DNA from 3 places in the Shouchella rhizosphaerae genome. Region 3 is predicted to be linked to each of the others. Evidence: a T-box and tRNA genes for the amino acid it is inferred to sense, from the RefSeq annotation. Region 3 holds a T-box; the other regions hold tRNA genes.
The links. The T-box of region 3 lies ahead of V5G21_RS01910 (valine--tRNA ligase). A T-box ahead of a tRNA ligase gene usually reads a tRNA of that ligase, here a tRNA-Val.

Region 1 (10,525 bases), 1.6 Mb from region 3:
CGCTGTTGCTGTAAGCGTATCTTGAATTTAGGTGAATATAGCAGGATCATTGGTCCTGAAGGGTTTATACATCTCCAAAGCGGAGATGATACAAAGGAGAGCAAATGGAGGTGTGACCTATGCTGAAAATAGGCGATATAGAAATGAAAAACCAAGTCGTACTCGCGCCTATGGCAGGAGTATGCAACCCGGCGTTTCGCTTAATTGCGAAAGAATTTGGCGCCGGCCTAGTTTGCGCGGAAATGGTTAGTGACAAAGCCATCTTGCATAAAAACGAAAAATCGTTACAAATGCTTTACGTAGATGAGCGGGAAAAGCCGCTTAGTTTGCAAATTTTTGGTGGAGAAAAAGATACACTAGTAGAAGCAGCGCGATTCGTAGACCAAAACACCAATGCCGATATCATCGACATTAACATGGGTTGTCCAGTGCCGAAAATTACAAAATGTGATGCAGGAGCCCGTTGGCTTCTTGACCCTAAAAAAATTTACGAAATGGTCGCTGCCGTTGTCGATGCAGTCAAAAAGCCGGTAACTGTCAAAATGCGGATTGGCTGGGATGAAGACCATATTTATGCCATCGAGAATGCTCGTGCAGTTGAACGAGCGGGCGGAAGTGCAGTAGCCGTACATGGTCGCACGCGCGTTCAGATGTACGAGGGTGTGGCTGATTGGAATATTATTGGCGATGTGAAAAAGGCAGTGAACATTCCGGTTATAGGCAACGGTGATGTGGCTACACCGCAAGACGCCAAGCGGATGCTCGACGAATATGGCGTTGATGGTGTGATGATTGGCCGTGCAGCTCTCGGAAACCCGTGGATGTTGTACCGTACAATCCAATATCTTGAGAATGGTACTCTTCCTCCAGAACCGACTCCACGCGAGAAAATTGAAGTTTGTTTAATTCATTTGGATCGTTTGGTTGCTTTAAAAGGCGAGCGTGTGGCAGTGCGCGAGATGCGTAAACATACAGCTTGGTATATTAAAGGATTGCGCGGCAAAGCGAAAATCCGCGACAAAGTCAACCAATTTGAAACAAGGGATGATGTAGTAAAAGCCCTTTATGAATACGTTGATTTCTTAGAGGGGCGCGAACTGGCGGAGAGTTCTGCGATATAGTACACTGTTCGTAGTAATGAACGGCAAAGGGTTTGACCGGTTTACTCGGTCTACCCTTTTTCAGTGAATGAGGACAAGGGGTTGAGAGCGATGACGGAAGGATTGGAAATGCATGATTTGCTTGCCGTGCGCCGAGACAAGTTAAATCAATTGTATGATGAAGGGATTAACCCATTTGGCGGAAAGTTTGAACGGACGCATACATCAAATGAAGTGATTGAGCAATTTGCTGCGTTTACGAAAGAAGAGCTTGAAGAAAAAGACGATCATGTCGTCCTTGCAGGGCGATTAATGACAAAACGCGGCAAAGGAAAGGCCGGGTTTGCCCACATTCAAGATATAGGAGGGCAGATTCAAATATACGTTCGTCAGGATGCCGTAGGGGAAGAAGCGTATGGTTTATTCAAATCATTAGATATTGGCGACATGGTTGGTGTCGGCGGGCGTCCATTTAAGACGAAGGTAGGAGAAATGTCTGTGAAAGTGACGGAGCTGGTGATACTAGGGAAATCATTGCGTCCGTTGCCAGACAAATATCACGGTTTAAAAGACGTTGAGCAACGTTACCGCCAGCGTTATCTTGATCTAATTACGAGTCCTGAATCAAGAACCGCGTTTATAACAAGAAGTAAAATCATTCAAGTCATGCGCCGTTATTTAGATGAAAAAGGCTTTCTTGAAGTGGAAACGCCGATGATGCATAGCATCCCTGGTGGAGCTTCTGCTAGGCCATTTGTCACTCACCATAATACGCTCGATATGGAATTATACATGCGTATTGCGATTGAGCTTCATTTAAAGCGTTTGATCGTTGGCGGCTTGGAAAAAGTATACGAAATAGGCCGTGTGTTCCGAAATGAAGGGATATCAACTCGCCATAACCCAGAATTTACAATGATTGAACTTTATGAAGCGTATGCTGATTACCATGACATTATGGAACTGACAGAAGGTGTAATCGCGCACATTGCTAAGGAAGTCTTAGGCACGACCACGGTCCAGTACGGAGAACACACCGTTGAACTGGCACCTAGTTGGAAGCGAGTCCATATGGTTGATGCGATTAAAGAAAAGACTGGCGTCGATTTTTGGCAGCAGATGAGCGATGGAGAAGCGCGGGCACTTGCAAAAGAACATGGAGTGCCAGTAAAAGAAACAATGACATTTGGCCATGTTGTAAACGAGTTTTTTGAGCACTTTATAGAAGAAACGCTTATTCAGCCTACATTTGTATATGGCCATCCTTTGGCGATCTCCCCGCTTGCAAAGAAAAATGAGGAAGACCCGCGCTTTACTGATCGCTTTGAGCTGTTTATTGTTGGGCGTGAACATGCCAATGCATTCTCTGAACTTAATGATCCGATTGACCAGAGAAAACGCTTTGAAGCACAATTAATTGAACGTGAGCAAGGTGACGATGAGGCCCACCGAATGGATGAAGATTTTATTGAAGCACTTGAATACGGCATGCCTCCAACAGGCGGTCTCGGTATTGGCATTGATAGACTTGTGATGTTGTTGACAAATTCACCTTCCATCCGGGACGTCATTCTCTTCCCGCAAATGCGTAACCGCGAGCAAGGCGAATAAGCAATGGTTGGCTGATCTGATGTTTTCTACAGGTCAGCCAACTGCCTGTTCAAACAGATAAGAAAATCTTTTAAAAAAGTATTGCGCTTTTTGTTTTATAGTGGTATATTATTTCTTGTCGCTAAGATGCGATGTTCACCAAACGAAGCAAAAACAAAAGATTTTATTGACAAACGTCGCTGTTTTTGCTAAAATGAAAAAGTTGCTGAAATAAAGTTGGCAACCGAGTCCTTTGAAAACTGAACAAAAGCCAAGCGTAAAAGAGATACAAGGTATCTCGTCAATCATAGTGAGCCACAACTTCGGTTGTGCAATGAGCAAGTCAAACTTTTTAACGGAGAGTTTGATCCTGGCTCAGGACGAACGCTGGCGGCGTGCCTAATACATGCAAGTCGAGCGGACAGAAGGGAGCTTGCTCCCGGACGTTAGCGGCGGACGGGTGAGTAACACGTGGGCAACCTGCCCCTTAGACTGGGATAACTCCGGGAAACCGGAGCTAATACCGGATAATCCCTTTCTCCACCTGGAGAGAGGGTGAAAGATGGCTTCGGCTATCACTAGGGGATGGGCCCGCGGCGCATTAGCTAGTTGGTAAGGTAACGGCTTACCAAGGCGACGATGCGTAGCCGACCTGAGAGGGTGATCGGCCACACTGGGACTGAGACACGGCCCAGACTCCTACGGGAGGCAGCAGTAGGGAATCTTCCGCAATGGACGAAAGTCTGACGGAGCAACGCCGCGTGAGTGAGGAAGGCCTTCGGGTCGTAAAGCTCTGTTGTGAGGGAAGAAGCGGTACCGTTCGAATAGGGCGGTACCTTGACGGTACCTCACCAGAAAGCCACGGCTAACTACGTGCCAGCAGCCGCGGTAATACGTAGGTGGCAAGCGTTGTCCGGAATTATTGGGCGTAAAGCGCGCGCAGGCGGCTTCTTAAGTCTGATGTGAAATCTCGGGGCTCAACCCCGAGCGGCCATTGGAAACTGGGGAGCTTGAGTGCAGAAGAGGAGAGTGGAATTCCACGTGTAGCGGTGAAATGCGTAGAGATGTGGAGGAACACCAGTGGCGAAGGCGACTCTCTGGTCTGTAACTGACGCTGAGGCGCGAAAGCGTGGGGAGCAAACAGGATTAGATACCCTGGTAGTCCACGCCGTAAACGATGAGTGCTAGGTGTTAGGGGTTTCGATGCCCGTAGTGCCGAAGTTAACACATTAAGCACTCCGCCTGGGGAGTACGGCCGCAAGGCTGAAACTCAAAGGAATTGACGGGGACCCGCACAAGCAGTGGAGCATGTGGTTTAATTCGAAGCAACGCGAAGAACCTTACCAGGTCTTGACATCCTTTGACCACCCAAGAGATTGGGCTTCCCCTTCGGGGGCAAAGTGACAGGTGGTGCATGGTTGTCGTCAGCTCGTGTCGTGAGATGTTGGGTTAAGTCCCGCAACGAGCGCAACCCTTGATCTTAGTTGCCAGCATTGAGTTGGGCACTCTAAGGTGACTGCCGGTGACAAACCGGAGGAAGGTGGGGATGACGTCAAATCATCATGCCCCTTATGACCTGGGCTACACACGTGCTACAATGGATGGTACAAAGGGCAGCGAAACCGCGAGGTGAAGCCAATCCCATAAAGCCATTCTCAGTTCGGATTGCAGGCTGCAACTCGCCTGCATGAAGCCGGAATTGCTAGTAATCGCGGATCAGCATGCCGCGGTGAATACGTTCCCGGGTCTTGTACACACCGCCCGTCACACCACGAGAGTTTGTAACACCCGAAGTCGGTGAGGCAACCTTTTGGAGCCAGCCGCCTAAGGTGGGACAAATGATTGGGGTGAAGTCGTAACAAGGTAGCCGTATCGGAAGGTGCGGCTGGATCACCTCCTTTCTATGGAGTTTTTACTCTAGTCGATGTATGACCTTCTGGTCATATAGCGCTTGTGCTGTTGTTCAGTTTTGAGAGGACTCAAAACTCTCAGGTTCTTTGAAAACTAAATCCAGAAATAACTCAAATTGATCTTTGTTCATCGGTTGTATAACTGTTTGAACGAGACGTCAAGAATTCAATGCATACCTTTTTATGTATTTTTTTATTTTTGCGAAGAGCAGCAAGGAGATCGAGGACACACGTTTTCGAAGGAGGGAGCGTACGAGTGTACATGACCGAGTGAGAATAACGTAAGTGGACGAAGAGATCCGCCGCTGATCTGAAGCAAAAAAGGATAAGTTAGAAAGGGCGCACGGTGAATGCCTTGGCACTAGGAGCCGATGAAGGACGCGACGAACCGCGATAGGCTTCGGGGAGCTGTAAGTAAGCTTCGATCCGGAGATTTCCGAATGGGGGAACCCACCATCCGTAATGGGATGGTACTGGCATCTGAACACATAGGATGTCGAGAGGCAGACCCGGGGAACTGAAACATCTAAGTACCCGGAGGAAGAGAAAGCAAATGCGATTTCCTGAGTAGCGGCGAGCGAAACGGAAACAGCCCAAACCAAGAGGCTTGCCTCTTGGGGTTGTAGGACACTCAACAACGGAGTGATCAAGAAACGGAGTAGGTGAACTGTCTGGAAAGGCAGGCCGAAGAAGGTAACAGCCCTGTAGCTGAAACTTCGTTTCCTCCAGAGTGGATCCTGAGTACGGCGGGACACGTGAAACCCCGTCGGAATCCGGGAGGACCATCTCCCAAGGCTAAATACTCCCTAGTGACCGATAGTGAACCAGTACCGTGAGGGAAAGGTGAAAAGTACCCCGGAAGGGGAGTGAAAGAGATCCTGAAACCGTGTGCCTACAACTAGTCAGAGCCCGTTAACGGGTGATGGCGTGCCTTTTGTAGAATGAACCGGCGAGTTACGGTATCGTGCAAGGTTAAGCTGATGAAGCGGAGCCGCAGCGAAAGCGAGTCTGAATAGGGCGCATTAGTACGATGCCGTAGACCCGAAACCGGGTGATCTACCCATGTCCAGGGTGAAGGTCGGGTAACACCGACTGGAGGCCCGAACCCACGCAAGTTGAAAATTGCGGGGATGAGGTGTGGGTAGGGGTGAAATGCCAATCGAACTCGGAAATAGCTGGTTCTCCCCGAAATAGCTTTAGGGCTAGCCTCGAGTGATGAGTCTTGGAGGTAGAGCACTGATTGGACGAGGGGTCCCCACAGGATTACCGAATTCAGTCAAACTCCGAATGCCAATGACTTTAACTCGGGAGTCAGACTGCGAGTGCTAAGATCCGTAGTCAAGAGGGAAACAGCCCAGACCATCAGCTAAGGTCCCCAAGTATACGTTAAGTGGAAAAGGATGTGGAGTTGCCCAGACAACCAGGATGTTGGCTTAGAAGCAGCCATCATTGAAAGAGTGCGTAATAGCTCACTGGTCGAGTGACTCTGCGCCGAAAATGTACCGGGGCTAAACGTATCACCGAAGCTATGGCAATCCCGTAAGGGATTGGGTAGGGGAGCGTTCCAAGGACAGCGAAGCTAGATCGTGAGGACTAGTGGAGTGCTTGGAAGTGAGAATGCCGGTATGAGTAGCGAAAAGATAGGTGAGAATCCTATCCGTCGAAAGCCCAAGGTTTCCTGAGGAAGGCTCGTCCGCTCAGGGTTAGTCGGGACCTAAGCCGAGGCCGAAAGGCGTAGGCGATGGACAACAGGTTGATATTCCTGTACCACCTCGTATTCGTTTGAACGATGGGGGGACGCAGAAAGGTAGGGTGAGCGCGCCGCTGGCTGTGCGCGTCGAAGCATGCGAGGCTGGAACATAGGCAAATCCGTGTTCCGTAAGGCTGAGCTGTGACCGTGAAGGACCTTCGGGTCCGAAATCCCTGATCCTCCGCTGCCGAGAAAAGCCTCTAGTGAGAATACAGGTGCCCGTACCGCAAACCGACACAGGTAGGCGAGAAGAGAATTCTAAGACGCTCGGGAGAACTCTCGTTAAGGAACTCGGCAAAATGACCCCGTAACTTCGGGAGAAGGGGTGCTCTAGTAGGGTTAATCGCCCGAGAGAGCCGCAGTGAAAGGATCCAAGCGACTGTTTAGCAAAAACACAGGTCTCTGCGAAGCCGTAAGGCGAAGTATAGGGGCTGACACCTGCCCGGTGCTGGAAGGTTAAGAGGAAGGGTCATCCCTTACGGGAGAAGCTCTGAATTGAAGCCCCAGTAAACGGCGGCCGTAACTATAACGGTCCTAAGGTAGCGAAATTCCTTGTCGGGTAAGTTCCGACCCGCACGAATGGTGCAACGACTTGGATACTGTCTCAACGAGAGACCCGGTGAAATTATAGTACCTGTGAAGATGCAGGTTACCCGCGACAGGACGGAAAGACCCCATGGAGCTTTACTGTAGCTTGATAGTGAGTGTTGGTATCATCTGTACAGGATAGGTAGGAGCCTTGGAAACCGGAGCGCTAGCTTCGGTGGAGGCGTCGGTGGGATACTACCCTGATGGTGCTGGCATTCTAACCTCGACCCGTGATCCGGGCCAGGGACATTGTCAGGTGGGCAGTTTGACTGGGGCGGTCGCCTCCTAAACAGTAACGGAGGCGCCCAAAGGTTCCCTCAGAATGGTTGGAAATCATTCGTAGAGTGCAAAGGCAGAAGGGAGCTTGACTGCGAGACCTACAAGTCGAGCAGGGACGAAAGTCGGGCTTAGTGATCCGGCGGTGCCGTATGGAAGGGCCGTCGCTCAACGGATAAAAGCTACCCTGGGGATAACAGGCTTATCTCCCCCAAGAGTCCACATCGACGGGGAGGTTTGGCACCTCGATGTCGGCTCGTCGCATCCTGGGGCTGAAGTAGGTCCCAAGGGTTGGGCTGTTCGCCCATTAAAGCGGCACGCGAGCTGGGTTCAGAACGTCGTGAGACAGTTCGGTCCCTATCCGTCGCGGGCGTAGGAAATTTGAGAGGAGCTGTCCTTAGTACGAGAGGACCGGGATGGACATACCGCTGGTGTACCAGTTGTTCCGCCAGGAGCATCGCTGGGTAGCTACGTATGGACGGGATAAGTGCTGAAAGCATCTAAGCATGAAGCCCCCCTCAAGATGAGATTTCCCATGGCGTAAGCCAGTAAGACCCCTTAGAGATGATGAGGTTGATAGGTCAGAAGTGGAAGCGTGGCGACACGTGGAGCGGACTGATACTAATCGGTCGAGGACTTATCCTATACACATTCTTGACAATTGAGTCTATTTCGGATTTAGTTTTGAAAGAATCACCGATTCTTTCCATACCCTTCAGTGCAGACGAAGAGATTCGCTGCTTATCTGAGAACTACGAAGAGAAGCGAGGAGTTCGAGGACAGGAGTGCTCGAAGAAGGGAGCGTACCCAAACGTACGTGACCGACTGAGAGACACGAACTGGACGAAGAAATCCGAAGCTTATCTGAAGTAGAGTCCGGTGACAATGGCAAAGAGGTCACACCCGTTCCCATGCCGAACACGGCCGTTAAGCTCTTTTGCGCCGATGGTAGTTGGAGGCTTCCTCCCGCGAGAGTAGGACGTTGCCGGGCAATATTTTATTTGCAATGGAGGATTAGCTCAGCTGGGAGAGCATCTGCCTTACAAGCAGAGGGTCGGCGGTTCGATCCCGTCATCCTCCACCATGCTTTGCTCTGTATTCTCAAGATTCTATTTTTAAGACAGGCTTTAAAAAGCTACTTGACGAATTAAGTGTAAAACGTTATTTTAGTAAACGGAGATATTTTTCAACAAAAATCAACGTTATTTTTACAATTATGCCGGTCTAGCTCAATTGGTAGAGCAACTGACTTGTAATCAGTAGGTTGGGGGTTCAAGTCCTCTGGCCGGCACCATTAATCCAAGTTAAGTCAGAGCCATTAGCTCAGTTGGTAGAGCATCTGACTTTTAATCAGAGGGTCGAAGGTTCGAGTCCTTCATGGCTCACCATAATATTGTTTTGCGGGTGTGGCGGAATTGGCAGACGCGCTAGACTTAGGATCTAGTGTCTTTATGACGTGGGGGTTCAAGTCCCTTCACCCGCACTTACAAATTTTATAAATTGCGGAAGTAGTTCAGTGGTAGAATATCACCTTGCCAAGGTGGGGGTCGCGGGTTCGAATCCCGTCTTCCGCTTTTTGTTTTTGCATCCCGTGCCGGGATGGTGGAATTGGCAGACACACAGGACTTAAAATCCTGCGGTAGGTGACTACCGTGCCGGTTCAAGTCCGGCTCTCGGCATACTGCCAACAATTTAATTGCGCCCGTAGCTCAACTGGATAGAGTACTTGACTACGAATCAAGCGGTTAGAGGTTCGAATCCTCTCGGGCGCGCCATTTACGGGAAGTAGCTCAGCTTGGCAGAGCACTTGGTTTGGGACCAAGGGGTCGCAGGTTCAAATCCTGTCTTCCCGACCATTACTCTGGGGCCTTAGCTCAGCTGGGAGAGCGCCTGCTTTGCACGCAGGAGGTCAGCGGTTCGATCCCGCTAGGCTCCACCAAAAAAAGTGTTGACATTCACACTTAATAATGTTATATTAGTTAAGTTGCCTCTGAAACGGCAACCGAGTCCTTTGAAAACTGAACAAAAGCCAAGCGTAAAAAGAGATACAAGGTATCTCGTCAATGATAGTGAGCCACAACTTCGGTTGTGCAATGAGCAAGTCAAACTACTTTTTAACGGAGAGTTTGATCCTGGCTCAGGACGAACGCTGGCGGCGTGCCTAATACATGCAAGTCGAGCGGACAGAAGGGAGCTTGCTCCCGGACGTTAGCGGCGGACGGGTGAGTAACACGTGGGCAACCTGCCCCTTAGACTGGGATAACTCCGGGAAACCGGAGCTAATACCGGATAATCCCTTTCTCCACCTGGAGAGAGGGTGAAAGATGGCTTCGGCTATCACTAGGGGATGGGCCCGCGGCGCATTAGCTAGTTGGTAAGGTAACGGCTTACCAAGGCGACGATGCGTAGCCGACCTGAGAGGGTGATCGGCCACACTGGGACTGAGACACGGCCCAGACTCCTACGGGAGGCAGCAGTAGGGAATCTTCCGCAATGGACGAAAGTCTGACGGAGCAACGCCGCGTGAGTGAGGAAGGCCTTCGGGTCGTAAAGCTCTGTTGTGAGGGAAGAAGCGGTACCGTTCGAATAGGGCGGTACCTTGACGGTACCTCACCAGAAAGCCACGGCTAACTACGTGCCAGCAGCCGCGGTAATACGTAGGTGGCAAGCGTTGTCCGGAATTATTGGGCGTAAAGCGCGCGCAGGCGGCTTCTTAAGTCTGATGTGAAATCTCGGGGCTCAACCCCGAGCGGCCATTGGAAACTGGGGAGCTTGAGTGCAGAAGAGGAGAGTGGAATTCCACGTGTAGCGGTGAAATGCGTAGAGATGTGGAGGAACACCAGTGGCGAAGGCGACTCTCTGGTCTGTAACTGACGCTGAGGCGCGAAAGCGTGGGGAGCAAACAGGATTAGATACCCTGGTAGTCCACGCCGTAAACGATGAGTGCTAGGTGTTAGGGGTTTCGATGCCCGTAGTGCCGAAGTTAACACATTAAGCACTCCGCCTGGGGAGTACGGCCGCAAGGCTGAAACTCAAAGGAATTGACGGGGACCCGCACAAGCAGTGGAGCATGTGGTTTAATTCGAAGCAACGCGAAGAACCTTACCAGGTCTTGACATCCTTTGACCACCCAAGAGATTGGGCTTCCCCTTCGGGGGCAAAGTGACAGGTGGTGCATGGTTGTCGTCAGCTCGTGTCGTGAGATGTTGGGTTAAGTCCCGCAACGAGCGCAACCCTTGATCTTAGTTGCCAGCATTAAGTTGGGCACTCTAAGGTGACTGCCGGTGACAAACCGGAGGAAGGTGGGGATG
Region 2 (10,525 bases), 1.9 Mb from region 3:
CCATTTGGATGTAGGCGATTTTATTGTGCTTTTGTCTGATGGTGTAACAGAATGCCGCATAGGCGACGAATTTATTGAGCGGGAAGAAATCACGAAATTAATTCGTAAATATATGCATTTACCTGCCCAAGAAACGGTCAACCGCGTTTATGAGGAACTTGTAAAAATCCAAGATTTTGTATTACGTGATGATTTTACGCTTATTCTTTTGCGGAGGACCGTTTAAAAATAGGAGTGGCCGGGTATGAAAGAGAAATGGAACTTAATTGCTTGAGGAGGACGGTTTACATATGAACCTTACAATACGATCAGAACAAACAGACAACGCCTATCATATTTACCTTGCTGGCGAGATTGATGCTTATACAGCTCCTCAACTACGTGAATCTCTCATTCCTCTAGCAAAGGAAAAAGGTATTGAGATGACGATTCATTTTAATGAGGTGGAATATATTGATAGCACTGGACTTGGTGTTTTTGTTGGTGTGTTGAAAACAACGGATGCAAATGGCAGCAACTTAAAGCTTTGTGGCATGTCTAGTCGAGTTAGACGGCTATTTTCAATAACGGGACTGGATGAAGTGATTACGATTGAAGAAGTGAAGGAGGGGCAGAGTTAATGGAACAACATGACCGTATCCACGTGGAAATCCCTGCCAAGCCCGAATACGTCAGCATTGCGCGTTTAACCGTTTCTGGCGTCGCGAACCGTCTTGGTTTTTCTTACGACGATATTGAAGACATTAAGATCGCAGTTGCCGAGGCATGTACGAATGTCGTAGAACATGCCTATTCTGAAGGTGGATCGATTTATTTAGCTTGTTATATTTATGATGATCGAATTCAAGTAGTCGTTGCTGATCAAGGCAAGAGTTTTGACATTAAAGATGTGGAAAGTCGACTAGGTCCAGTTGATGCGAAAAAGCCAGTTGGAGATTTAAAGGAAGGAGGGCTTGGTTTATTCCTCATCAGCAGTTTAATGGATAAAGTTGAAATCAATGAAGATAACGGCGTGATGCTCGTCATGACAAAGTATCTTTACGAGAGTGGGGTGGAGGAAAGTGTCGACGGAATCTCTTCCTTACAGTCAGAACAAGGATGATATCTATCTTTGGATTGAACAATACCAAAAAACTGGAAGTGAAGAAGCCCAAATCAAATTGGTAAACCATTTTGAAGCGCTTGTCCGCTCCCTTTCTAGGAAGTTTTCAAAAGGGCGAGAATACGATGAAGACTTGTATCAAGTCGGCATGGTTGGTCTGCTCGCCGCAATGAAACGTTATAACGAAGACTATGGCAGAAGCTTTGAATCGTTCGCAGTTCCTACAGTTGTAGGAGAGATCAAGCGCTTTATTCGCGACAAAACATGGAGTGTCCATGTGCCGCGCCGCATCAAAGAACTGGGGCCAAAAATTAAGAAAGCAGCGGATACGCTAACCATTGAGTTGCAACGTTCCCCTTATGTTCATGAAATTGCCGAGTACCTTCAAGTGACAGAGGAAGAAGTGCTTGAGACAATGGAAATGAGCAAAAGTTACCAAGCACTATCCGTCAATCGCCCTCTTGAGGCAGACCAAGAAGGCGGAGAAGTGACGCTCCTTGATCTTGTTGGCAATGAAGAGGCTGGCTATGAGCAAGCTGACCAAAAGTTATTGCTTGAAAAAGCGTTCGAGGTGCTAAACGAACGGGAAAAGGACATTCTTCAATGCACCTATTATGAGAATTTAAGCCAAAAAGAGACAGGCGAAAAATTGGGCATTTCACAAATGCATGTATCCCGTTTGCAACGCCGTGCACTTCAAAAACTGCGCGACTCCATACGTGTGGAGCCTACGGAGATTTTCTGAAATGCTAACGTATTTTAAAGACCAATATACGGATATTGCGACTGTCCAGCAAATCAAACCAGGTAATGCTGTTTGCGGCGACGGGCACATGGTGATCCAAAAAGGCACATACACAGTATGTGCCGTTGTCGATGGTTTAGGGAGCGGCCAAGGGGCATACCATTCTACTATGACGGCACTAGAAGCGGTGCAAACGTATCATGCTGAGTCTGCCGATGTGATTCTTGAACATTGCAATAGGGCTTTGATCCATCAACGGGGGGCTGTTATGACAGTCATTAAAATTGATTACGAAAGCAACATCCTCCATTACGCAAACTTCGGAAACATTGGCTTTGTCTTATTCCATCCTGATGGCTCGTTTATTCAGCCAATGCCGACGCGAGGCTATTTGTGTGGCCGCAAAAGCAAAATCAAAAGCGACAAGTTCTTATATTCTCCTGGTAGCGCCTTTATGATCTATACAGATGGCGTCGACCGGCTTCCGCCAAAACAAGCGCTAATTGACCAGAGTGGCTTATACAACGTAAGTGAGAACGTGGTGGCAGCCAAACGGTTTAATCAAAAAGATGACGCGACGTTAATGGTCGGCAAATTTAGAGTGCCTGCAGCGGTACATAGGGGATAGGGCGATAAGCGAAAAGAAACACCTTACAGGGCGAGGTGTTTCTTTTTTGTTTATTTGCTTTTGTGCTATGATAAACGGAGATTGGAGGACGGTAAGGCAATGGAGGAATTGGTAAACGAAACGGTAACGGAAACAGGCTTAGCCCCGAAACAAGTTAGGCAAGTTGTCGAGTTGTTAAAGGAAGGCAATACGGTCCCTTTTATTGCTCGATACCGGAAAGAACAAACGGGCGGTCTTGATGAATTGCAAATCAAAGCAATCGCAGATGCGCACGAATATGCTGAAAGCGTCATGCAGCGGCGAGAAGAAGTGCTTCGCCTCATTGATGAACAAGGCAAATTGACAGCCGAATTAAAGGCGCAAATTAAAGCGGCTCGAAAGCTGCAAACATTAGAAGACTTATACCGGCCATATAAACAAAAGCGGCGCACTCGGGCAACCGCAGCCAAAGAAAAAGGGCTTGAGCCATTGGCGCAAGAAATAGTATCTTTCCCGAGAGAATTTTCGCTAGAAACAGCGACAACGCCCTTTATCAATCAAGAATTAGGAGTGCCAGACAGTGAAACGGCAATCGCTGGCGCGAAAGATATACTAGCAGAGATGTTTGCCGAAGACCCAGAAATACGGTCGACGCTCCGTGAACGGGCGTTAAAGCAATCAACCATTGAAACAAGCCGAAAAAATGGCGGCGCAGAAGATGAAAAAGGCGTCTACGCCCTATATTATGATTTCCAAGAGCCTATTAAAAAAATGGTGCCCCACCGGACACTCGCCGTTAACCGCGGTGAGCGAGAAGAGGTATTGCGCGTGCACGTACGCTTCCCAAGCGATGCCTTTATCGACCAAATTAAACGCCTCATTATCAAAAAGCATGGTTCACCGGTCGTTCCCATTATGGAAGAGGCGATTGAAGATGCATACAAGCGTTTGGTCGAGCCTTCGCTAGAAAGGGAAGTACGGGCATTTTTGACTGAAAAAGCCGAAGAGCAGGCGATCGCGATTTTCGCAGAAAATGTAAAGCAACTGCTCTTGCAGCCGCCAATGAAAGGCAAAGTCGTGTTAGGCATCGATCCAGCTTTTCGGACAGGCTGCAAATGGGCGGTTGTAGATGCTACAGGCAAAGCGCTTGAAGTAGGGGTCATGTACCCAACAGCGCCACACCATAAAACGGAAGAAGCAGCAGCGATCATACGGAATGTGACGACAAAATACGGCGTTAAAATGGTTGCCATCGGCAATGGAACAGCTTCCCGTGAAACCGAGCAATTTGTCGCAAATACGATTAAAGAGATCGATGATACGCTTTACTATTGTATCGTCAACGAAGCGGGGGCGAGCGTCTACTCTGCTTCTGAAATTGCCCGCACAGAATTCCCTGATCTCCAAGTCGAGCAGCGGAGCGCGATCTCGATTGCCCGTCGCCTGCAAGACCCGTTGGCAGAGCTAGTCAAAATTGATCCAAAATCAGTTGGCGTCGGCCAATACCAGCATGATGTGTCACAAAAAAAGCTAAATGAGTCGCTTGCTTTTGTTGTCGAAACCGCCGTCAACCGTGTCGGCGTCAATGTCAATACCGCTTCAGCAGCATTGCTTTCTTATGTGGCTGGGCTTAATAAAACGCAAGCGACCAACATTGTTGCCTATCGAGACGAACACGGGCCATTTCCAACAAGAACAGCGTTAAAGAGCGTTCCCCGTTTAGGTGCCAAAACATATGAGCAATGCATTGGCTTTTTACGTGTCCCAGACGGCAAAAATCGATTGGATGCGACGGCCATTCACCCAGAAAGCTACAACGAGGCGAAAAAACTCCTTCAGTATGTAGAGGCAGAGCCAAAAGACATTGGCACAGACAAACTGAAACAAAGACTAAACAGCCTCAATCAAGGCGAATTAGCAGAAAAACTTGAAATTGGCACGTTAACATTAGCCGATATTATCGACGCACTTGCCCGTCCGAACCGAGACCCACGGGATGAATTAGCGGCGCCACAGTTAAAACAAGATGTTCTTAAGATGGAGGACTTGGAGAAAGGCATGGAACTTCAAGGAACCGTGCGCAATATCGTCGATTTTGGCGCCTTTGTCGATATTGGCGTCAAACAGGACGGTCTCGTGCATGTGTCCAAATTGTCGGACCGCTACATTAAACACCCTATGGAAGTCGTATCCATTGGCGATGTTGTTACTGTTTGGGTAGAGGACGTTGACGAGAAAAAAGGACGCATCAGCCTGACAATGAAGGCGCCAATTGTTGTCTAACTGCATGAAGGGAGCGTCTCAAGCTCCCTACATCGGTTCTTTATGTTGAGAAAGCGTGTTTTCTCCATGAGTTGCTTTATAATAAAACCAACATTGATTTAAAAGCTTCAATTGATGGCGATTTTTTTCAGCATACGCTTTACGAAGCTGTTTCTTTAACCAAATAGGCATATCGAACGCTCCTCTCATGTTTCAAGTAGTATATGTTGGGCTGTTTGTCAGAGTTGAATAGTTTTTAATGGAGGACAAAGAATGACAAACAAAGAATTGCAACAGCTAACAGAAACGATTTCTCTTGCTTTTTTTAAGCGCCCTTTTACACACACAGCCCGCTTCAATAACCGCCTTCGCACGACGGGGGGAAGGTATTTGCTAAAAAGCCATGATATCGAGCTAAACCCAAAGCAATATGAGCGCTACGGCAAAGAAGAACTGATCGGCATCATTAAACATGAACTTTGCCATTACCACCTTCATCTCGAAGGGAAAGGCTACAAACATGGCGATAAAGATTTTCAGGAATGGCTTGCCAAAACAGGAGCACCTCGCTACTGCAAAACAGCGCAAGACGAACAGACCGTTCTTGTGTATACATGTACATCTTGTAGCCGAACATACCACCGGCGGCGAAAAATCAATACGCAAAAATATGTTTGTGGTACCTGCCACGGGAAACTAAAATTTTTATCGAAAAAAGTATTGCATCAAAGGAAGTGACTATGCTATATTATAAGAGTCGCCAAGGAGAGGCGGAAAAAAGCGTACATATTCCACAGTAGCTCAGTGGTAGAGCTATCGGCTGTTAACCGATCGGTCGCAGGTTCGAATCCTGCCTGTGGAGCCATGGAGAAGTACCCAAGTGGCTGAAGGGGCTCCCCTGCTAAGGGAGTAGGTCGTGTAAGCGGCGCGAGGGTTCAAATCCCTCCTTCTCCGCTCTTCTGGCCCGTTGGTCAAGTGGTTAAGACACCGCCCTTTCACGGCGGTAACACGGGTTCGAATCCCGTACGGGTCATTTGCAAAACGAGGCGCTGAAAGGAAAATGGACATGTTCTGTTCCATTGTTCCTTTCCAGCACCAGTTCGTTTCAATCGCTGTTAGAGAATGAACAACGAGACGAAAAGATTTGCAGCTTATCAGCAGACGTTTAGCAAAGAGAAGCAAAAAGGTCGAGGATAAGAAGTGTTCGAAGGAAGGAGCGTACAAACGTACGTGACTGACAGAGAATCACGAATTAGACGAAGAGATTTGCAGCTTATCTGCAGCTAAAATGGAGGATTAGCTCAGCTGGGAGAGCATCTGCCTTACAAGCAGAGGGTCGGCGGTTCGATCCCGTCATCCTCCACCATCAACAAGGTCCGGTAGTTCAGTTGGTTAGAATGCCTGCCTGTCACGCAGGAGGTCGCGGGTTCGAGTCCCGTCCGGACCGCCATCTATATTTTAAATTAATTTGCCAGCGGGTGTGGCGGAATTGGCAGACGCGCTAGACTTAGGATCTAGTGTCTTTATGACGTGGGGGTTCAAGTCCCTTCACCCGCACCAGAATACGCGGTTGTGGCGGAATGGCAGACGCGCTAGGTTGAGGGCCTAGTGGGAGTTAAATCCCGTGGAGGTTCGAGTCCTCTCAACCGCATACAGAAGAAATGTAGGAGTACCAAGGCTTTTAAAGCTTTGGTCTTTTTTTATTTTAGGGATTGCAAGTATGAAATTAAAATAATCGATTCAAGTTAAAAACGAATAAGAACTATTTATTAGTCCTTATTCATTACTAAGTACACGCATATATTCAAATATCTCGATTAATTGACCTCTTAGTTCATCCTCGAGTGATAAATCATCCCTTACCCATTCAGAGATTACATTGAATATACCACCAGCAAAAAAATTAAGCTTTGTTCTTGTTACCTTTAAGTTACTTTTCTCTAAGTAAACTTTGGTTGCATAAATGAAATGTACTAATAAAATATGAGACATATTAAGGTCTAACATATTTTTAATACTACTCTTACTCCTTGAAATTCTTAAAGTTAATCCATTAATAAAGTCATCTAAATCTTCAATTGTATTATTACTAAATTGCATGAATAACTCACTTACTTTCAAGTGAGCTGTAGCTTCAATGACGTCATTAATGGTGTCGTAATATTTATAAAAAGTAATTCTTGCAACACCTGCTTCTTTGCAAACCTTGGTGATTGTAAGGTTTTTTAATTGTTCTTTTTCTAATAGGGTAGCTACTGCCTGCATAATTGATTTTTGAGATTGAGATAAACCGCTTGTTAATTTTTCCAATAGTATACCTCCTTAATTTAAACTACTTCTTAAAATTGTAACATTAAATGCTTGCGAATATAATATCTAGTTGTTATGATAACAAATGTACTTACATTTGTTAGTTTTAAATTTGGGATAGAGGGAGATATATAGAAATGGCAAATAAACTTTTCAATATTGCTAAGTGGTCAATTACTCATAGCAAGAAAGTAATTTTTTCAACGGTTGCAATACTAGTATTGCTTGCAATTGTTGGTTTAAACCTTGGTTTAAATTTCGAAGAGGATATGACTATACCAGGTACACCGGCAGATGAGGCGGCAACATTCATTACCGAAAATTTTAGTGATGGTATGGAAGATGATGAAACCAGTACTATTGAAATTGTATTTAAAGCTCCTGAGGGAGAAGATTTAAATTCAGATTCGGTGCAAGGAAATATAGGTGAACTTATATCTGAGTTGATGGATATTGCTCATGTGGAAGGAGTTATTCCACCTTGGGATTTAGGAAATATTAGTGAGGATAATATGATTGGATATGCTGAACTGTATCTCGATCTAGCTGGGGCAGAAGTTTCAGAAGAAACTAAAGATGATATTGTAAGTGCCTTGGATATTACAAGAGATAATGATATTCAGTCAGAACTAATTAGTGATTCAGTAGTATTTAGTGCGAATGGCTTTTCTCATATGACAGAGGCAGTGGGAGTCGTAATCGCATTTCTAATTTTGTCTATCATGTTTGCATCGTTTGTTACAGCTGGATTGCCAATTGTTTCAGCTATTCTAGGGTTAGGTATTAGTTTATTAACGATCGTTATAGGAACACATATTTTTGAAATTCAATCTGTCTCTATCGTGTTAGCTGCCATGCTAGGTTTGGCTTTAGGGATCGATTATGCACTATTTATTATTAATCGATTTAAGATACAAAGGGCAAAAGGGAATAGCATTGTTGATTCAATTGCGATTGCAAATGGTACAGCTGGAACAGCCGTTGTTTTTGCTGGTATCACTGTTATTATTGGTGTATTAGGATTAGCCGTTACAGGTATTCCTTTCTTAACGGTAATGGGTGTAACATCAGCCATTAGCATATTCTTATCAGTAGTTGTATCTATACTTGTACTCCCAGCAATTATGTCATTACTGGGTAACAAAATTAGTCCGGACAATGAAAATAAATTATTAAGAAGATTATCTAAAAAAGGGAATAAAAACGGAAGTTCATCAAATAAATGGGGAGAGTTTATAGTAAGACGCCCCAAAAGTGTAGTACTGGTTTCATTAGGATTACTTATATTGATTAGTATTCCAGTAGTTAATTTGCAATTAGGCTTACCATCAACTGAGATGACCAATCATGAAGATACCACTGAAAGAAAAGCTTATGATTTACAAACGGAGGCTTATGGTGAAGGTATTCATTCTGCATTAATTGTTGGAGCCGAGGTTCCTACTAACATTGAGAATACAGAAGAATCTTTAGGTCAAATTTTAACAGACATTGAAGGAATAGATGGGGTAAGTTCAGTAGTCGGGCCAATACCTAATGAATCACAAGACTTCTTTCTTTTTAACGTAACACCTAATACTGGACCAGACGATCAAGAAACTAAAGATGTTATAGATGATATTAGAGAATATGCAGTTGACGTTGAAAACGAAGATAACATTAATCTTATGGTTAGTGGAACTACGGCTATGAATTTTGATATTTCGACCAAGTTATTTGAAGCATTGCCAATCTTCGGTGGTTTAATTATCGTATTAGCTTATGTAATACTTGTAGCTGTATTTAGATCATTAATTGTACCATTAAAAGCCGTGTTAGGATTTGTTTTATCAATAGGTGCTACTTTAGGTTTTATGGTTTTTGTCATACAAGATGGTAACCTAATTGAACTATTCGGATTTCCATCATCCGGTCCGATCTTATCATTTTTACCTGTTGTAACTATTGGAATTCTTTTTGGATTAGCTATGGACTATGAGTTATTCTTAGTTAGTAAAATGAGAGAAGTTTTTAGTGAAACTGGAAATGCAAAAGAAGCTGTTTTACAAGGGATTAAGGATTCGGGCAAAGTAGTCGTAACAGCTGCATTGATTATGATGACTGTATTTTTTGCATTCATGGCGACTCCTGACACAATGATAAAATCCGTCGGTATGGCATTAGCTTTTGGAGTGTTGTTTGACGCATTTATTGTAAGGTTAACTATAGTACCGGCGGTAATGACTCTTTTAGGTAAACATGCTTGGTATTTACCTAAGTGGGTAAACAGAATCATGCCTAACATTGATGTAGAAGGTGAAAAATTATTACATGAGATTAAAAAAGAAGAAAAAGAATAAGGTGACAATCCAAAAACTTCGGTGGAGTTAAATTCCGTGGAGGTTCGATTCCTCTCAACCGCATACTAGTAGTACCAAGGCTTTTAGAGCTTTGGTGCTTTTTTAATTTTTACCAGTTACATGGTCTTCTTATTGATTTATTAATAATGCTAGCAGCGTGGACAGGGCTAGCTCCCATTACAAGCAACATTCTACTGGGCATTTTTGACAAACGGCAAAGCAGTGTTATAATCCTTAACACTATAATTTACATAATAAAAGGTATATGCTAGCTCCTGCGCAAGCAGATATGAAGGTTGTACGTGCTGATCAAAGAGACGCTAATATATTGGTCAGTATGCTGCTCCAAAAATAAGTTGGAAAGCTTATGATCTTCACCACGTCATTCCTTTAGAGTACGGTGGGACGAATGCAATGAACAACCTTTTTCATCTACCTAGAGACTTTCATTACAAAAAAGCAACACCTTGGTGGAACGCTTACTAGATAATAGGAGGCAAGAAAATGTCGAGCACTTTGAAGGAAATCTTAGATAGTCTTAAAGAAGCATTAAATGAGGAGGGGAAAATTAAATCACTTCTCACATCACAGGAATGCTTTTGTTCATTCAATGAGCCAGTTACTGAAAATCATCTTTCACAATTCGAAAAAGATCAAGGCATAAACATCCCTTCAGATTTTAAAGAGTTCCTGTCTCTCCATAATGGAGCAAGGATTTATGGGAATTTGCTTTTTGGTGAGCCTGCGGGTGGTGGCTTAAGGCTGTTTAATCTTGATCAAATGAAAGAAGCTCAGAAGTATCTTGACACTAAAGACATCCCTATTGCATTTCTACTTGAAGAGTGTCATTTAATTATCAATAAGAAAAAGGTTAAAAAAAGAAACCCGAACTATCTTTATATTTTAGAAGATGTGGATGAGCCTAGACCTTTGAATTCAAGTTTTGAAATGTTTCTGGAGAGATACATTCTTTCACAAGGATCAGTATTTTGGGATTGGAATGCCAGTGCGGAAGTGTATTATCGTTCTTATCCAAGAAAAGATAGCCTTTTTTAATATGAATAATGTATTCTATCTGTCAATCTTTTCAATGATAGGGGCTTGGGATTAGAAAAAGGAGATGTGAAGACATAAAAGACCGAACGATATGTTTTCGGCTA
Region 3 (10,525 bases):
TATGCCGTTAAATATGCTTCTGCGTTTTACGGCCCGTTCCGTGATGCGGCTAATAGCGCTCCTGCTTTTGGTGACCGCAAAACGTACCAAATGGATGCTGCCAACCGTGAAGAAGCCTTGCGAGAAGCCCATTCAGACGTAGAACAAGGAGCCGACTTTTTAATTGTCAAGCCTGCGCTCTCTTATCTGGATATTGTCCGCGAAGTCAAAAATGAAACAGGCATGCCGCTTGTCGCTTATAACGTAAGCGGCGAATATGCAATGGTAAAAGCGGCCGCCCAAAATGGCTGGATTGACGAAAAAGCAATGGTAATGGAAACATTAATTAGCATGAAGCGGGCAGGAGCAGACTTGATTTTGACTTATCATGCCAAAGATGTAGCCAACTGGCTTAAAGGGAGCTGAAAGCATGGGAAATTGGACAAAGTCGATTGAAGCGTTTAAAGAAGCACAGCCGCTTATGCCAGGCGGAGTGAACAGCCCGGTGCGGGCATTTAAATCAGTAGGCATGAACCCGGTTTACATGAAAGAGGGGAAAGGCGCAAAAATAAAAGACATTGACGGAAATGAATACATTGATTATGTCCTGTCTTGGGGGCCGCTCATTTTAGGACATGCCAATGACGTTGTCGTCGAAGAGTTAAAAAAAGCAACAGAACTGGGAACAAGTTTTGGCGCTCCCCACGAATATGAAACGAGGCTTGCCAAACTTGTCATCGAGCGCGTTCCTTCGATTGATGTTGTTCGGATGGTCAATTCAGGGACGGAAGCGACAATGAGCGCATTGCGCCTAGCACGGGGCTATACAGGCCGAAACAAAATTTTGAAGTTTGTCGGCTGTTACCATGGACATGGCGACTCGCTATTAATTAAAGCAGGTTCAGGTGTGGCAACACTGGGCCTCCCTGATAGTCCAGGTGTTCCAGAAAGTGTAGCCCAAAATACACTGACGGTGCATTACAATGATGTGGAGAGCGTCCGCTATGTATTTGAGACGTTTGGAGATGATTTGGCAGCCGTCATTGTCGAGCCAGTCGCAGGGAATATGGGAGTTGTCCCTCCAGAACCAGGCTTCTTAGAAACATTGCGAACATGGACGGAAGAAAACGGTACGCTCCTGATTTTTGATGAAGTCATGACTGGTTTCCGCGTTGGCTATACGTGTGCACAAGGGGAATTTGGCGTAACGCCTGACCTCACATGCCTTGGGAAAGTAATCGGTGGTGGCCTTCCTGTCGGCGCCTTTGGCGGCAAACGGGAAATTATGGAGCAAATCGCCCCAAGCGGACCGATTTACCAAGCAGGAACCCTTTCTGGAAATCCTCTTGCGATGACGGCAGGTTATTACACACTTTCACAGCTTACAAAAGCAGATTACAGCGAGTTTGCTCGTAAAGCAGAACGTTTGGAAGCTGGTCTTTCAGCCGCAGCGAAACAGCATGGCATTCCCCACTCAATTAACCGTGCTGGTTCGATGATTGGCTTATTCTTTACAGACGAGCGCGTGTATAACTTTGAAAAAGCGCAGACGTCCGACTTGGATTTGTTTGCCGCCTATTTCCGCGGAATGTTGGCAGAGGGCATCTCTCTTGCCCCATCGCAGTTTGAAGGGTTGTTTTTATCGACGGCCCACTCAAACGAAGATATTGAGGCGACCATTGCAGCAGCAGAGCGAGTCTTTCAAGCAATCGCCACGAAATAAACAGCATTCACTTGCACAAACCAGTTGAGCACAGTTGCCAACTGGTTTTTTTGTATGGGCGCCAACCATTGCTTATCATCAGTCCGCTCCTCTCACCCCCTGTTTTTCGTCAAGCTTGGCCGATTAGGAGAGGCCGCCAGATCTTTATTAACGATTTAAATAGACCGAGGCCACGCATAATCACATAAACTGTGTCATAAACGTTATAATGTACAACGTTTTTAGGACATTTGAGAAGGGGGAATTAGAGTGGCGCAGGAGCAATCATCGACGTTAACCTTTTCCATAGAAGATTCCGTATGGCTGAACCAAGGGCAACAAATTGACGAAATTCTTGGCATGACCTTAACGCCAGAGATCTTTGTCGATCAAGACGGCGAGCATGTAACGATTAAGGGTGGACTACGTTTTGTCGGTGAGTACAAAATTGACCGTGGTGTAGAAGAAGAACAGCGCATTGATGATGGAGAATCATTTGCTGACTTGAGCGATTTCCGCCAATCTGGGCAATTGACTGAGCATGAAGGGGAAGTTGGCGAGATTGAGCATTTGTTTCCAATTGATATTACAATTCCGATGGCTCGAATCCAACATATTGATGATATTTTTGTGGAAATTGCCAGCTTTGACTATGATCTGCCAGAGAAAGGCTGCATCCAATTGACGGCTGACGTTAGCATTAGCGGCATGAAAGCGGAAAAACAGGAGCTGGAAGCCGATGCAGATGACCGTGAGTTGGAACAGGAAGAAGAAGCGGAAGAAACGGCTTTTTCTTTCACTGCTTACAAGGAGCCTGACGGAGAAGAGCCGAGTTTGCAAAAACCAACAGTCGAATCCGATGCACAACAAACAGCATCAGCTGGCGCAGAAAATCCTCAAGAACATCGAGAGCAAGTGTTGGACATCTCTGCCGCTTTTGAAGCAGCACTTGAAAACAATCATGAAACATCACCGCCTTCTGAATCGGTGTCGCCAAGGTCAACAGAGAATGAACTGGACGTTGAGCAAGAGAAAAAAGCGTCTGTGGAAACGACTGAAGATGAGGTGATAGAAGCCGTAGCAGAAGAGGTTCGTTATGAGGAATCTCAACAGCAGGAAGACGGGCTAGCAGGCGATGACCAAGAACTAGAAGAAGAAGCACTTGAAGAGGAAGATCAAAAAGGTGAGCGAGAAGAAAACGCGACGTATTTGACGAGCATGCTCAGAAATGAAGTCGAGCAATTTACAAAGTGGAAAATGTGCATCATTCAAGAAAATGAAACGCTTGACACGATTGCCGAGCGGTATGAACTGTCAGCAAGCCAATTGACGCGCTATAACAATTTAGCTGATGAACAGGTATCAGAAGGGCAAATTCTCTATATACCTGTGAAAGCGGAGTAGGCAGACAATGATTGAGCAATTGAAAGCACGCTACGGGTTTGGAGATGCCACTCTGGAAAACGATCAGCTCTTGACAGACTATGGGACAAAACGGCTTGAATACTGGCAAGATAAAGCGTTATTGGATTGGCATACAAATTGGCGTGACAGTTGCAGCGTCACGCCAACTGTCTTGATGGATCGCATGATTCGCACAAAAGACGGAAAGCCTTTTATAAAAGTGGATGGCCGGTACGTCACGGTTCATGACCACATCGTTCCTAGCTGTTTGCAAAAAGGGTATGAACAGCAGTGGGGCACGCTATTAGGAGCTATGGTGGCGAACGGGAGGAAGGAAAGCAAGGATAGGGAAGAAAGGGCCAAACCTTTGGCAGAATTGGAGTGCCTGCTGCCCAGCCTCGAGCCTGAACAACAAAAGGTTGTAAAAGGATTGTGGAAGGAAGCGGAGAAGCGTCAGGCAAAAGCTGAAAAACTAGCGCAGGAAAAGCAACCGGTAATGGCTCAGATCGAAGCGCCTGAACAGTCTGGAATTCTCTTTCATATGCTTGTAGTGAAAGGGACGACTAAGCCTCCTGAAGTAGGATACGGTTCAATGATGCGCTTTTTAAAGAACTGGTACGCTGAACATGGACAAGAATCATTTTGGGCGTTGCTCGATGCATTGGATGCACAAGCAGCATTGACAACGCCAGAAAAAAAGGCGCTGTTGGCAGAAGGGCTGCAAGTGCATGAGCTTGACCCGTTGTTGTCGTACGCATCAGGCAATCGCGACAAAGAGCTGGCAGTGTTAGTGGAACGTGCCGTTTCCGATTGGGACAAAACAAGGACGTTTGTTTCAGCATTTGCTAATTGGCTAGATGAAAAGAGGGTGAAAGTATGAATCCGCTCTATGAAGCCATTTTGTTTTACTATGATTTACAGCCAAGGGCAATCGAACAAGTCGGCCAGAAGTTAATCCGTGTAGAGACGGACCAAGGCATATTTGCTTTAAAGGAGACGGATATTGACCGAATCCGCGCCGATGAATTTGTTCATGCGATCCGCAAGTTGACAAAGCTTCGTTTCAGGCAATTTATCCCTGTTTTGCCAACGAAGTTTGGCGAGTATACGCTTTTTGCTGGGGATAAAAGCTATTATTTAATGCCGTGGGTCAATGAGGTTGACTATCAAAGCCGCGTCTCGATTGAAGAAACGATTGCAGATCATCTTGGTGTCATCCACCGCATAACGGTAAAGACACAGCCAGCTGTAAAAGAGTCACTCGATGGATCGTGTGAACGGTTGTTGGCTCGTTGGGACAGGCATTTTTTAGAAATGTCCCGTTTTGCTGATCAAGCTGAACAGAATCGTTATATTTCGCCCTTTGAGTTAACGTTTTTAACCCATTACGGCTTGCTGGAACAGCTTGCTGAAGGGGCGCGCAACCAGTTGGAAAAATGGTACGAAGCAACTTTAGAAAAACGTTCCTATAGAAGCGTGCTGACACATGGAAGGCTTTCTCGTCACCATGCAATGGCGACCGAAACAAACGAACTGTTGTTGTTTAATTTTGAACAAGCAAGTTTAGACACACCAGCACGGGACTTGGCCGCCTTTTGCCGACGCAGCTTTCCTTACGCATTATGGGAAGAGGATGAAGTGTTCCGTTGGTTGCATCGCTATGAGCAACATTTGCCATTGCTTGATTCTGAAAAGCATCTCCTTTGTGCGTACTTATTGTATCCAGATCCAATTTATTACGCGATCGGCGATTATAGGCACGGGGGAAACGAACTTGAGCATGTCCGGCGCCTTGAGAAGCGGATCATGGCCATGCGCAAAGTTCAGCGTTTTGTGTCCAAACTTGCTCCAGCCGAAGAAAAAAAGGAAGCATAAGCCTTCAGCTTTCACTCTGAAGGCTTTTTCTTTGCCACCGAAGAAATAAAAAAATCAGGCTCCATGGAATATAGGTTGTCTATTCATTTCTGGCAACTAGTTGACAATTGGGTGTGCATTCCTTTTTTGCGTTAATGCTTTGCTGCAATGTTAAAGCTTGAAAAACAATCCGCTCTCCTGTTAAATGAAAGAGTCTAGATCTTAATAAAATACAACGATGAGGAGCAAAGGCAGGTGTCAATGAGCTGTGGGCAACATGTTGCGCGCAAACGATATTAGAACGAAAGCAGAGAAGCTAAGCGAAGAAAACCAACTTCTTTTTGAAGAAGTATCCCATTATATCTATTCAGCGCCGATTTCTTCGCGGCAGGCGAATCAAGTCCTCGCTGAAATCATTGCTGAATGGCTTGAGCTTGAACAGCGCCGCCTCCCTCTTCATGTACAAAAGCATAGTGTCGCTGCTTATTGTCAACAACGGCTTTTAGGTATACCGAAGCAGCCTGCAAAACTGAAAGTAGCCCAAGCGCTTGCAACAGGCATGCTCATTTTGGCGGTTGCCTTTGCTGTCCAGACAATCGTCCAATTTATTGGCTTTTTTGATGCCACTGTGCAAGCGACAAAATTTTCATTGTTTCCCCTCGTGTTACTCGCTGTTTTTGGCCTTTCAGGCATCTATATGGTGCATGGCACAAAGCAAAAAAAACGCGCGAACATTTGGAAAGTAGCTGGTGTCGCAAGTCAGCTGCTCGCTGTGTTGCTGTTTTTTACGGCAATGAGGCTTTGGGATGGGCTTCTTACAGTGATATTGGACTTCCCGAGTAGCCTGTTGTTCCTTGTGCTGTCCGTTGTCGGCTGGTTTGGCGCAAGGCGCCTTAAATACGTTTTAGAGGAACAACAGGAACAAACGCAAGATGGGCAAATGCCGGTAGCCTTGCCACCTCCCCCACACGCTACAGCCACTTTAAAAAATACGCAGGAAGAGGCAGAAAAACAAAACAATAATAACAGTTAACACAATCAAATCAAACGTAGTCGGAAAAAAGAGGGTGCGCAGAAGTTGGAAAACAATAATAGGCGGCAGCACTTGGAGCAAAATGTTTTTAAATCCCCATCCTTTTTTCGGCGGGCAATGTGGTGGGTGTGGAGGCGGAAAGCCCCGAAACCGTTTAGCCATGTTCATGACCTCCTGTGAATGGTTTGCAATAGTTTATGCAAACATTGCTTATTTGCGTGCTCCAAGAAAGGCTTCGTATAAAAAACGCTTATCCGGCAAAGCTGTTATTGACGATTGCACTGGCAAACGGTAAAATACGGACATATCCTATAAAAAGCGATGAGCAGGAAGAGTAGAATGGCTGTGCCTCAAAGAGAGGGAAACCAAGGCTGGAAGTTTCCTAGGCTACAAGCGTTTGAAGGTCGCCTGTGAGCTGTTCCGCTGAACGAGTTAGTAAGCGGAATCGGTTTTTGACCGTTACAAAAAAGTCGAGCTGCACGGTTACAAGTATGCCGTGAACAAAGGTGGCACCGCGAACACTCCCTTCGTCCTTTGAGATGAACGGGGGTTTTTTTACGTGAAGGAGGATAAAAAATGGAAGAACAGCACTCGATGCCAACTAAGTATGATCCAAGCGCAACCGAAAAAAAATGGTATACGTATTGGCTCAAAGGAAAATTTTTTGAGGCGACAGGTGACCCTGATAAACAACCTTACTCGATTGTCATCCCGCCCCCAAATGTAACAGGAAAACTTCATCTAGGGCATGCTTGGGATGCGACCATTCAAGATATCCTAGCACGGACGAAGCGGATGCAAGGGTACGACACGCTGTGGCTGCCTGGAATGGACCATGCAGGCATTGCTACGCAAGCAAAAGTAGAGGGGAAACTCCGGGAACAAGGCATCTCCAAATACGACCTTGGCCGCGAGGCGTTTTTAGAGAAATCGTGGGAGTGGAAAGACGAATACGCTAAGTTTATACGGGAGCAATGGGCAAAAGTCGGCATTTCCGTTGACTATAGCCGAGAACGGTTTACCCTAGACCAAGGGCTGTCCGATGCGGTAAAAGAAGTGTTTGTCAGTCTATATAACAAAGGGCTTATTTATCGAGGCGAATATATTATTAATTGGGATCCGCAAACAAAAACGGCTCTGTCTGATATTGAAGTCATTTACAAGGACGTCCAAGGGGCGTTTTACCACATGAGCTATCCCCTTAGCGACGGAAGCGGTTCAATCGAAATTGCCACGACACGGCCCGAAACCATGCTAGGTGATACAGCTGTAGCTGTGCATCCTGATGATGAACGGTACCAGCATTTAATTGGAAAAATGGTCAAACTGCCAATTGTAGGAAGAGAGATTCCGATCATTGCCGATGATTATGTAGATCGTGAATTTGGATCTGGCGCTGTCAAGATTACGCCTGCCCACGATCCTAATGATTTTGAAATTGGCAACCGCCATAACTTGCCTCGTGTCCTTGTCATGAATGAAGACGGCACGATGAATGAAAAAGCAGGGAAGTATGAAGGAATGGACCGTTTTGAGTGCCGGAAGCAGATTGTCAAAGATTTGCAAGCACAACAAGTTCTTTTCAAAATTGAAGACCATCTCCATTCTGTCGGCCATTCAGAACGTAGCGGCGCTGTAGTAGAGCCATACTTATCAACACAGTGGTTTGTGAAGATGCGCCCGTTAGCAGAAGAGGCATTGAAGCTTCAAGAACATGCTGATACAAAAGTGACATTTGTGCCGCAACGGTTTGAACAGACATATATACGCTGGATGGAAAACATCCGCGATTGGTGTATTTCGAGACAACTGTGGTGGGGTCACCAAATTCCAGCCTGGTACCATAAAGAAACAAACGAAATTTATGTTGGCAAAGAGCCTCCTCGTGACAGCGAAAACTGGCGTCAAGATGAAGACGTCCTTGATACTTGGTTTAGCTCTGCACTCTGGCCTTTTTCAACAATGGGCTGGCCTGACGAGGAAGCGCCTGACTATAAGCGTTACTACCCGACTAATGTGTTAGTGACAGGCTATGACATTATTGCCTTCTGGGTATCGCGGATGATTTTCCAAGGCAAAGCCTTTACTGGCCAACGGCCATTTAAAGACGTGCTTATTCACGGTCTGATTCGTGATGCGGAAGGAAGGAAGATGAGCAAATCTCTTGGCAATGGCGTCGATCCGCAAGAGGTTATTGACAAGTATGGCGCTGATTCTTTACGTTTCTTCTTGGCAACAGGCAGCACACCTGGAAACGATTTGCGTTTTTACTGGGAAAAAGTTGAGTCGACTTGGAATTTTGGCAATAAAATTTGGAATGCTTCCCGGTTTGCCTTAATGAACATGGATGGTTTCTCTTATAGCGACATCGATATTAACCAAGAAAAGTCAATTGCGGACAAGTGGATTTTAACGCGTTTGCAAGAAACGGTAGAGTCGGTGACTCGATTAATCGATGCTTACGAATTCGGCGAAGCTGGAAGATTACTCTATTCGTTCATTTGGGACGATGTATGTGATTGGTACATTGAGATGGCAAAGCTCGCCCTTTATGGGGAAAATGAGCAAGCAAAACAGGCAACTCGTTCTGTGTTAGCTCATGTCCTTGACCAAACGATGCGGATGCTCCATCCGTTTATGCCATTTATTACGGAAGAAATATGGCAGCATCTTCCTCATGAGGGCGAATCGATTACCGTTGCCAACTGGCCAGTGTACGATCAATCTCTTGTTTTTGAGGAAGCCGTAGAAGACATGGAAGCACTTAAATCGCTCATCCATGCCATCCGGACAACACGCTCGGAACTAAATGTGCCAATGAGCAAACAAATTGAGCTAAAGATCCGTCCGCAAGACGAACAAATGGCGGCACGGCTCCAAAGAGGGGTCGCTTATATTGAGAAATTTGCCAATCCAAGTCTGCTCGATATAGCGGTCGACTTGGCTACACCAGAAAAGGCTATGTCCCATGCACTTTCGGGAATGGAACTATTCTTGCCGTTGGCTGGCATGCTCGACTTAGATAAAGAAGTGGCGCGGTTAGAAAAAGAACTAGATAAGTTAAACAAGGAAGTTGAACGGATTGAGAAAAAGTTAAACAACCAAGGCTTTCTTGCAAAAGCGCCGTCCCATGTCGTAGAAGAGGAAAAAGCCAAACAGCAAGATTACGCAGCGAAGCGGCAAACGGTGATTGAGCGCATCGCTGAACTGAAGGCATAACGCATTTTTTAGCCCAGCGGCCGTTCGCTGGGTTTTTTTCAAACAGACTGATTAGGAAAGCGGGGATGGAAGTGAAAACAGCAGAGGAAGCAGTACAATGGATCCACTCGCTATTGCCTTTTGGCATAAAGCCAGGATTAAAGCGAATGGAATGGATGCTTGAAGCGTTAGGCCACCCAGAACAAAGGCTGACGGCCGTCCATGTCGCCGGCACCAACGGAAAAGGTTCGACTGTCAGTTTTTTACGTCACATCCTTACAGCGGGCGGCTTTTCAGTCGGCACGTTTACATCGCCCTACATTGAGCAGTTTTCAGAGCGCATTTCGGTGAACGGTGTGCCCATTTCCGATCGTGATTTGCTTCAAGCTGCCCAGCGCCTAAAGCCGGTTGTCGAGGAAGTGGCACAGTCTGACCTTGGGTCGCCAACAGAGTTTGAAGTGCTGACGGCGATGATGTTTTACCACTTTGCCGAAGTCGCTAAACCGGACATTTGTTTAATTGAAGTCGGCCTAGGTGGCAGACTCGATTCCACCAATGTAGTGACGCCTGTTTTATCTATTATTACCATGATTGGTCACGACCATATGCACATTCTCGGCCATACTCTGGCGGAAATTGCCTATGAAAAAGCGGGCATTATTAAGCCAGGCATTCCGGTTATTTCCGGTGTCGAAGGGGAAGAAGCGTATACAGTTATTTCCGAGACAGCTCGCCAAATAGGAAGTCCCTTGCACCAGTTAAATGAAACGTTTTTGGTTGAGAGCCTCCAAGGACGAACGTTTACATACAAAGAGGAAAAGGACGAGGAAGCCGTTCGTTATCATGCTGGGCTCTACGGGGCACACCAACATAAAAATGCCGCGCTTGCCCTTAAAGCTGTTTCGTTGCTCAGCAATTCACTGAAGCGGCAGATCGGGAAGGAAGCCAAGGCAATCGGGATTGCCAACACAAGTTGGCCAGGAAGGTTTGAAATTATCCAAGTGAATCCACCAATCGTCTTAGACGGAGCTCATAATGAAGAAGGCTTTTTAGCCCTAACAGCTGCTTTACAAGAACGTTTTAGCGACAAGAGCATCCATGTATTGCTTGCATCGACAAAAGAAAAAGACATGAACGTGTTGTTAAAGCCGTTTGCAACAAGCGGCCTTGAAGTAGCATTTTCATTCACAAGCTTTGATTTCCACCGTGCTGCGAATGCTGAAGACCTATTCAAACAAGCACCAGTCAAGCGAAAGCAGGTAGCAGCTGATTGGCGAAAAGCGCTCAAAACAATGATGGAAAACCTTGGCGAGCAGGATGTCCTTGTTGTGACAGGGTCCCTTTATTTTATTTCA

Region 1: it has a tRNA-Val gene. The T-box ahead of V5G21_RS01910 (valine--tRNA ligase) is inferred to sense a tRNA for this amino acid. The anticodon was not compared.
Region 2: it has a tRNA-Val gene. The T-box ahead of V5G21_RS01910 (valine--tRNA ligase) is inferred to sense a tRNA for this amino acid. The anticodon was not compared.

Annotation. Positions count from the first base shown of each region.
Region 1 is NZ_CP144921.1:1,969,795-1,980,319, forward strand. It holds gene dusB (tRNA dihydrouridine synthase DusB) at 120-1,121, shown strand; gene lysS (lysine--tRNA ligase) at 1,212-2,711, shown strand; rRNA gene V5G21_RS09835 (16S ribosomal RNA) at 3,043-4,591, shown strand; rRNA gene V5G21_RS09840 (23S ribosomal RNA) at 4,924-7,859, shown strand; rRNA gene rrf (5S ribosomal RNA) at 8,090-8,205, shown strand; tRNA gene V5G21_RS09850 (tRNA-Val) at 8,223-8,298, shown strand; tRNA gene V5G21_RS09855 (tRNA-Thr) at 8,433-8,508, shown strand; tRNA gene V5G21_RS09860 (tRNA-Lys) at 8,527-8,602, shown strand; tRNA gene V5G21_RS09865 (tRNA-Leu) at 8,615-8,697, shown strand; tRNA gene V5G21_RS09870 (tRNA-Gly) at 8,717-8,788, shown strand; tRNA gene V5G21_RS09875 (tRNA-Leu) at 8,808-8,893, shown strand; tRNA gene V5G21_RS09880 (tRNA-Arg) at 8,913-8,989, shown strand; tRNA gene V5G21_RS09885 (tRNA-Pro) at 8,994-9,070, shown strand; tRNA gene V5G21_RS09890 (tRNA-Ala) at 9,078-9,153, shown strand; rRNA gene V5G21_RS09895 (16S ribosomal RNA) at 9,329-10,525, shown strand, end outside.
Region 2 is NZ_CP144921.1:2,720,455-2,730,979, forward strand. It holds gene V5G21_RS13460 (PP2C family protein-serine/threonine phosphatase) at 1-226, shown strand, start outside; gene V5G21_RS13465 (STAS domain-containing protein) at 291-620, shown strand; gene rsbW (anti-sigma B factor RsbW) at 620-1,102, shown strand; gene sigB (RNA polymerase sigma factor SigB) at 1,062-1,847, shown strand; gene V5G21_RS13480 (SpoIIE family protein phosphatase) at 1,849-2,475, shown strand; gene V5G21_RS13485 (Tex family protein) at 2,575-4,737, shown strand; gene cmpA (cortex morphogenetic protein CmpA) at 4,765-4,908, opposite strand; gene V5G21_RS13495 (SprT family protein) at 4,990-5,454, shown strand; tRNA gene V5G21_RS13500 (tRNA-Asn) at 5,507-5,581, shown strand; tRNA gene V5G21_RS13505 (tRNA-Ser) at 5,583-5,670, shown strand; tRNA gene V5G21_RS13510 (tRNA-Glu) at 5,678-5,749, shown strand; tRNA gene V5G21_RS13515 (tRNA-Val) at 6,007-6,082, shown strand; tRNA gene V5G21_RS13520 (tRNA-Asp) at 6,090-6,166, shown strand; tRNA gene V5G21_RS13525 (tRNA-Leu) at 6,191-6,276, shown strand; tRNA gene V5G21_RS13530 (tRNA-Leu) at 6,283-6,367, shown strand; gene V5G21_RS13535 (TetR/AcrR family transcriptional regulator) at 6,493-7,026, opposite strand; gene V5G21_RS13540 (MMPL family transporter) at 7,164-9,365, shown strand; gene V5G21_RS13545 (SMI1/KNR4 family protein) at 9,870-10,421, shown strand.
Region 3 is NZ_CP144921.1:329,072-339,596, reverse strand. It holds gene hemB (porphobilinogen synthase) at 1-405, shown strand, start outside; gene hemL (glutamate-1-semialdehyde 2,1-aminomutase) at 410-1,702, shown strand; gene spoVID (stage VI sporulation protein D) at 1,952-3,085, shown strand; gene V5G21_RS01925 (hypothetical protein) at 3,093-3,965, shown strand; gene ysxE (spore coat protein YsxE) at 3,962-4,960, shown strand; gene V5G21_RS01915 (hypothetical protein) at 5,208-5,972, shown strand; T-box leader at 6,285-6,510, shown strand; gene V5G21_RS01910 (valine--tRNA ligase) at 6,549-9,191, shown strand; gene V5G21_RS01905 (folylpolyglutamate synthase/dihydrofolate synthase family protein) at 9,257-10,525, shown strand, end outside.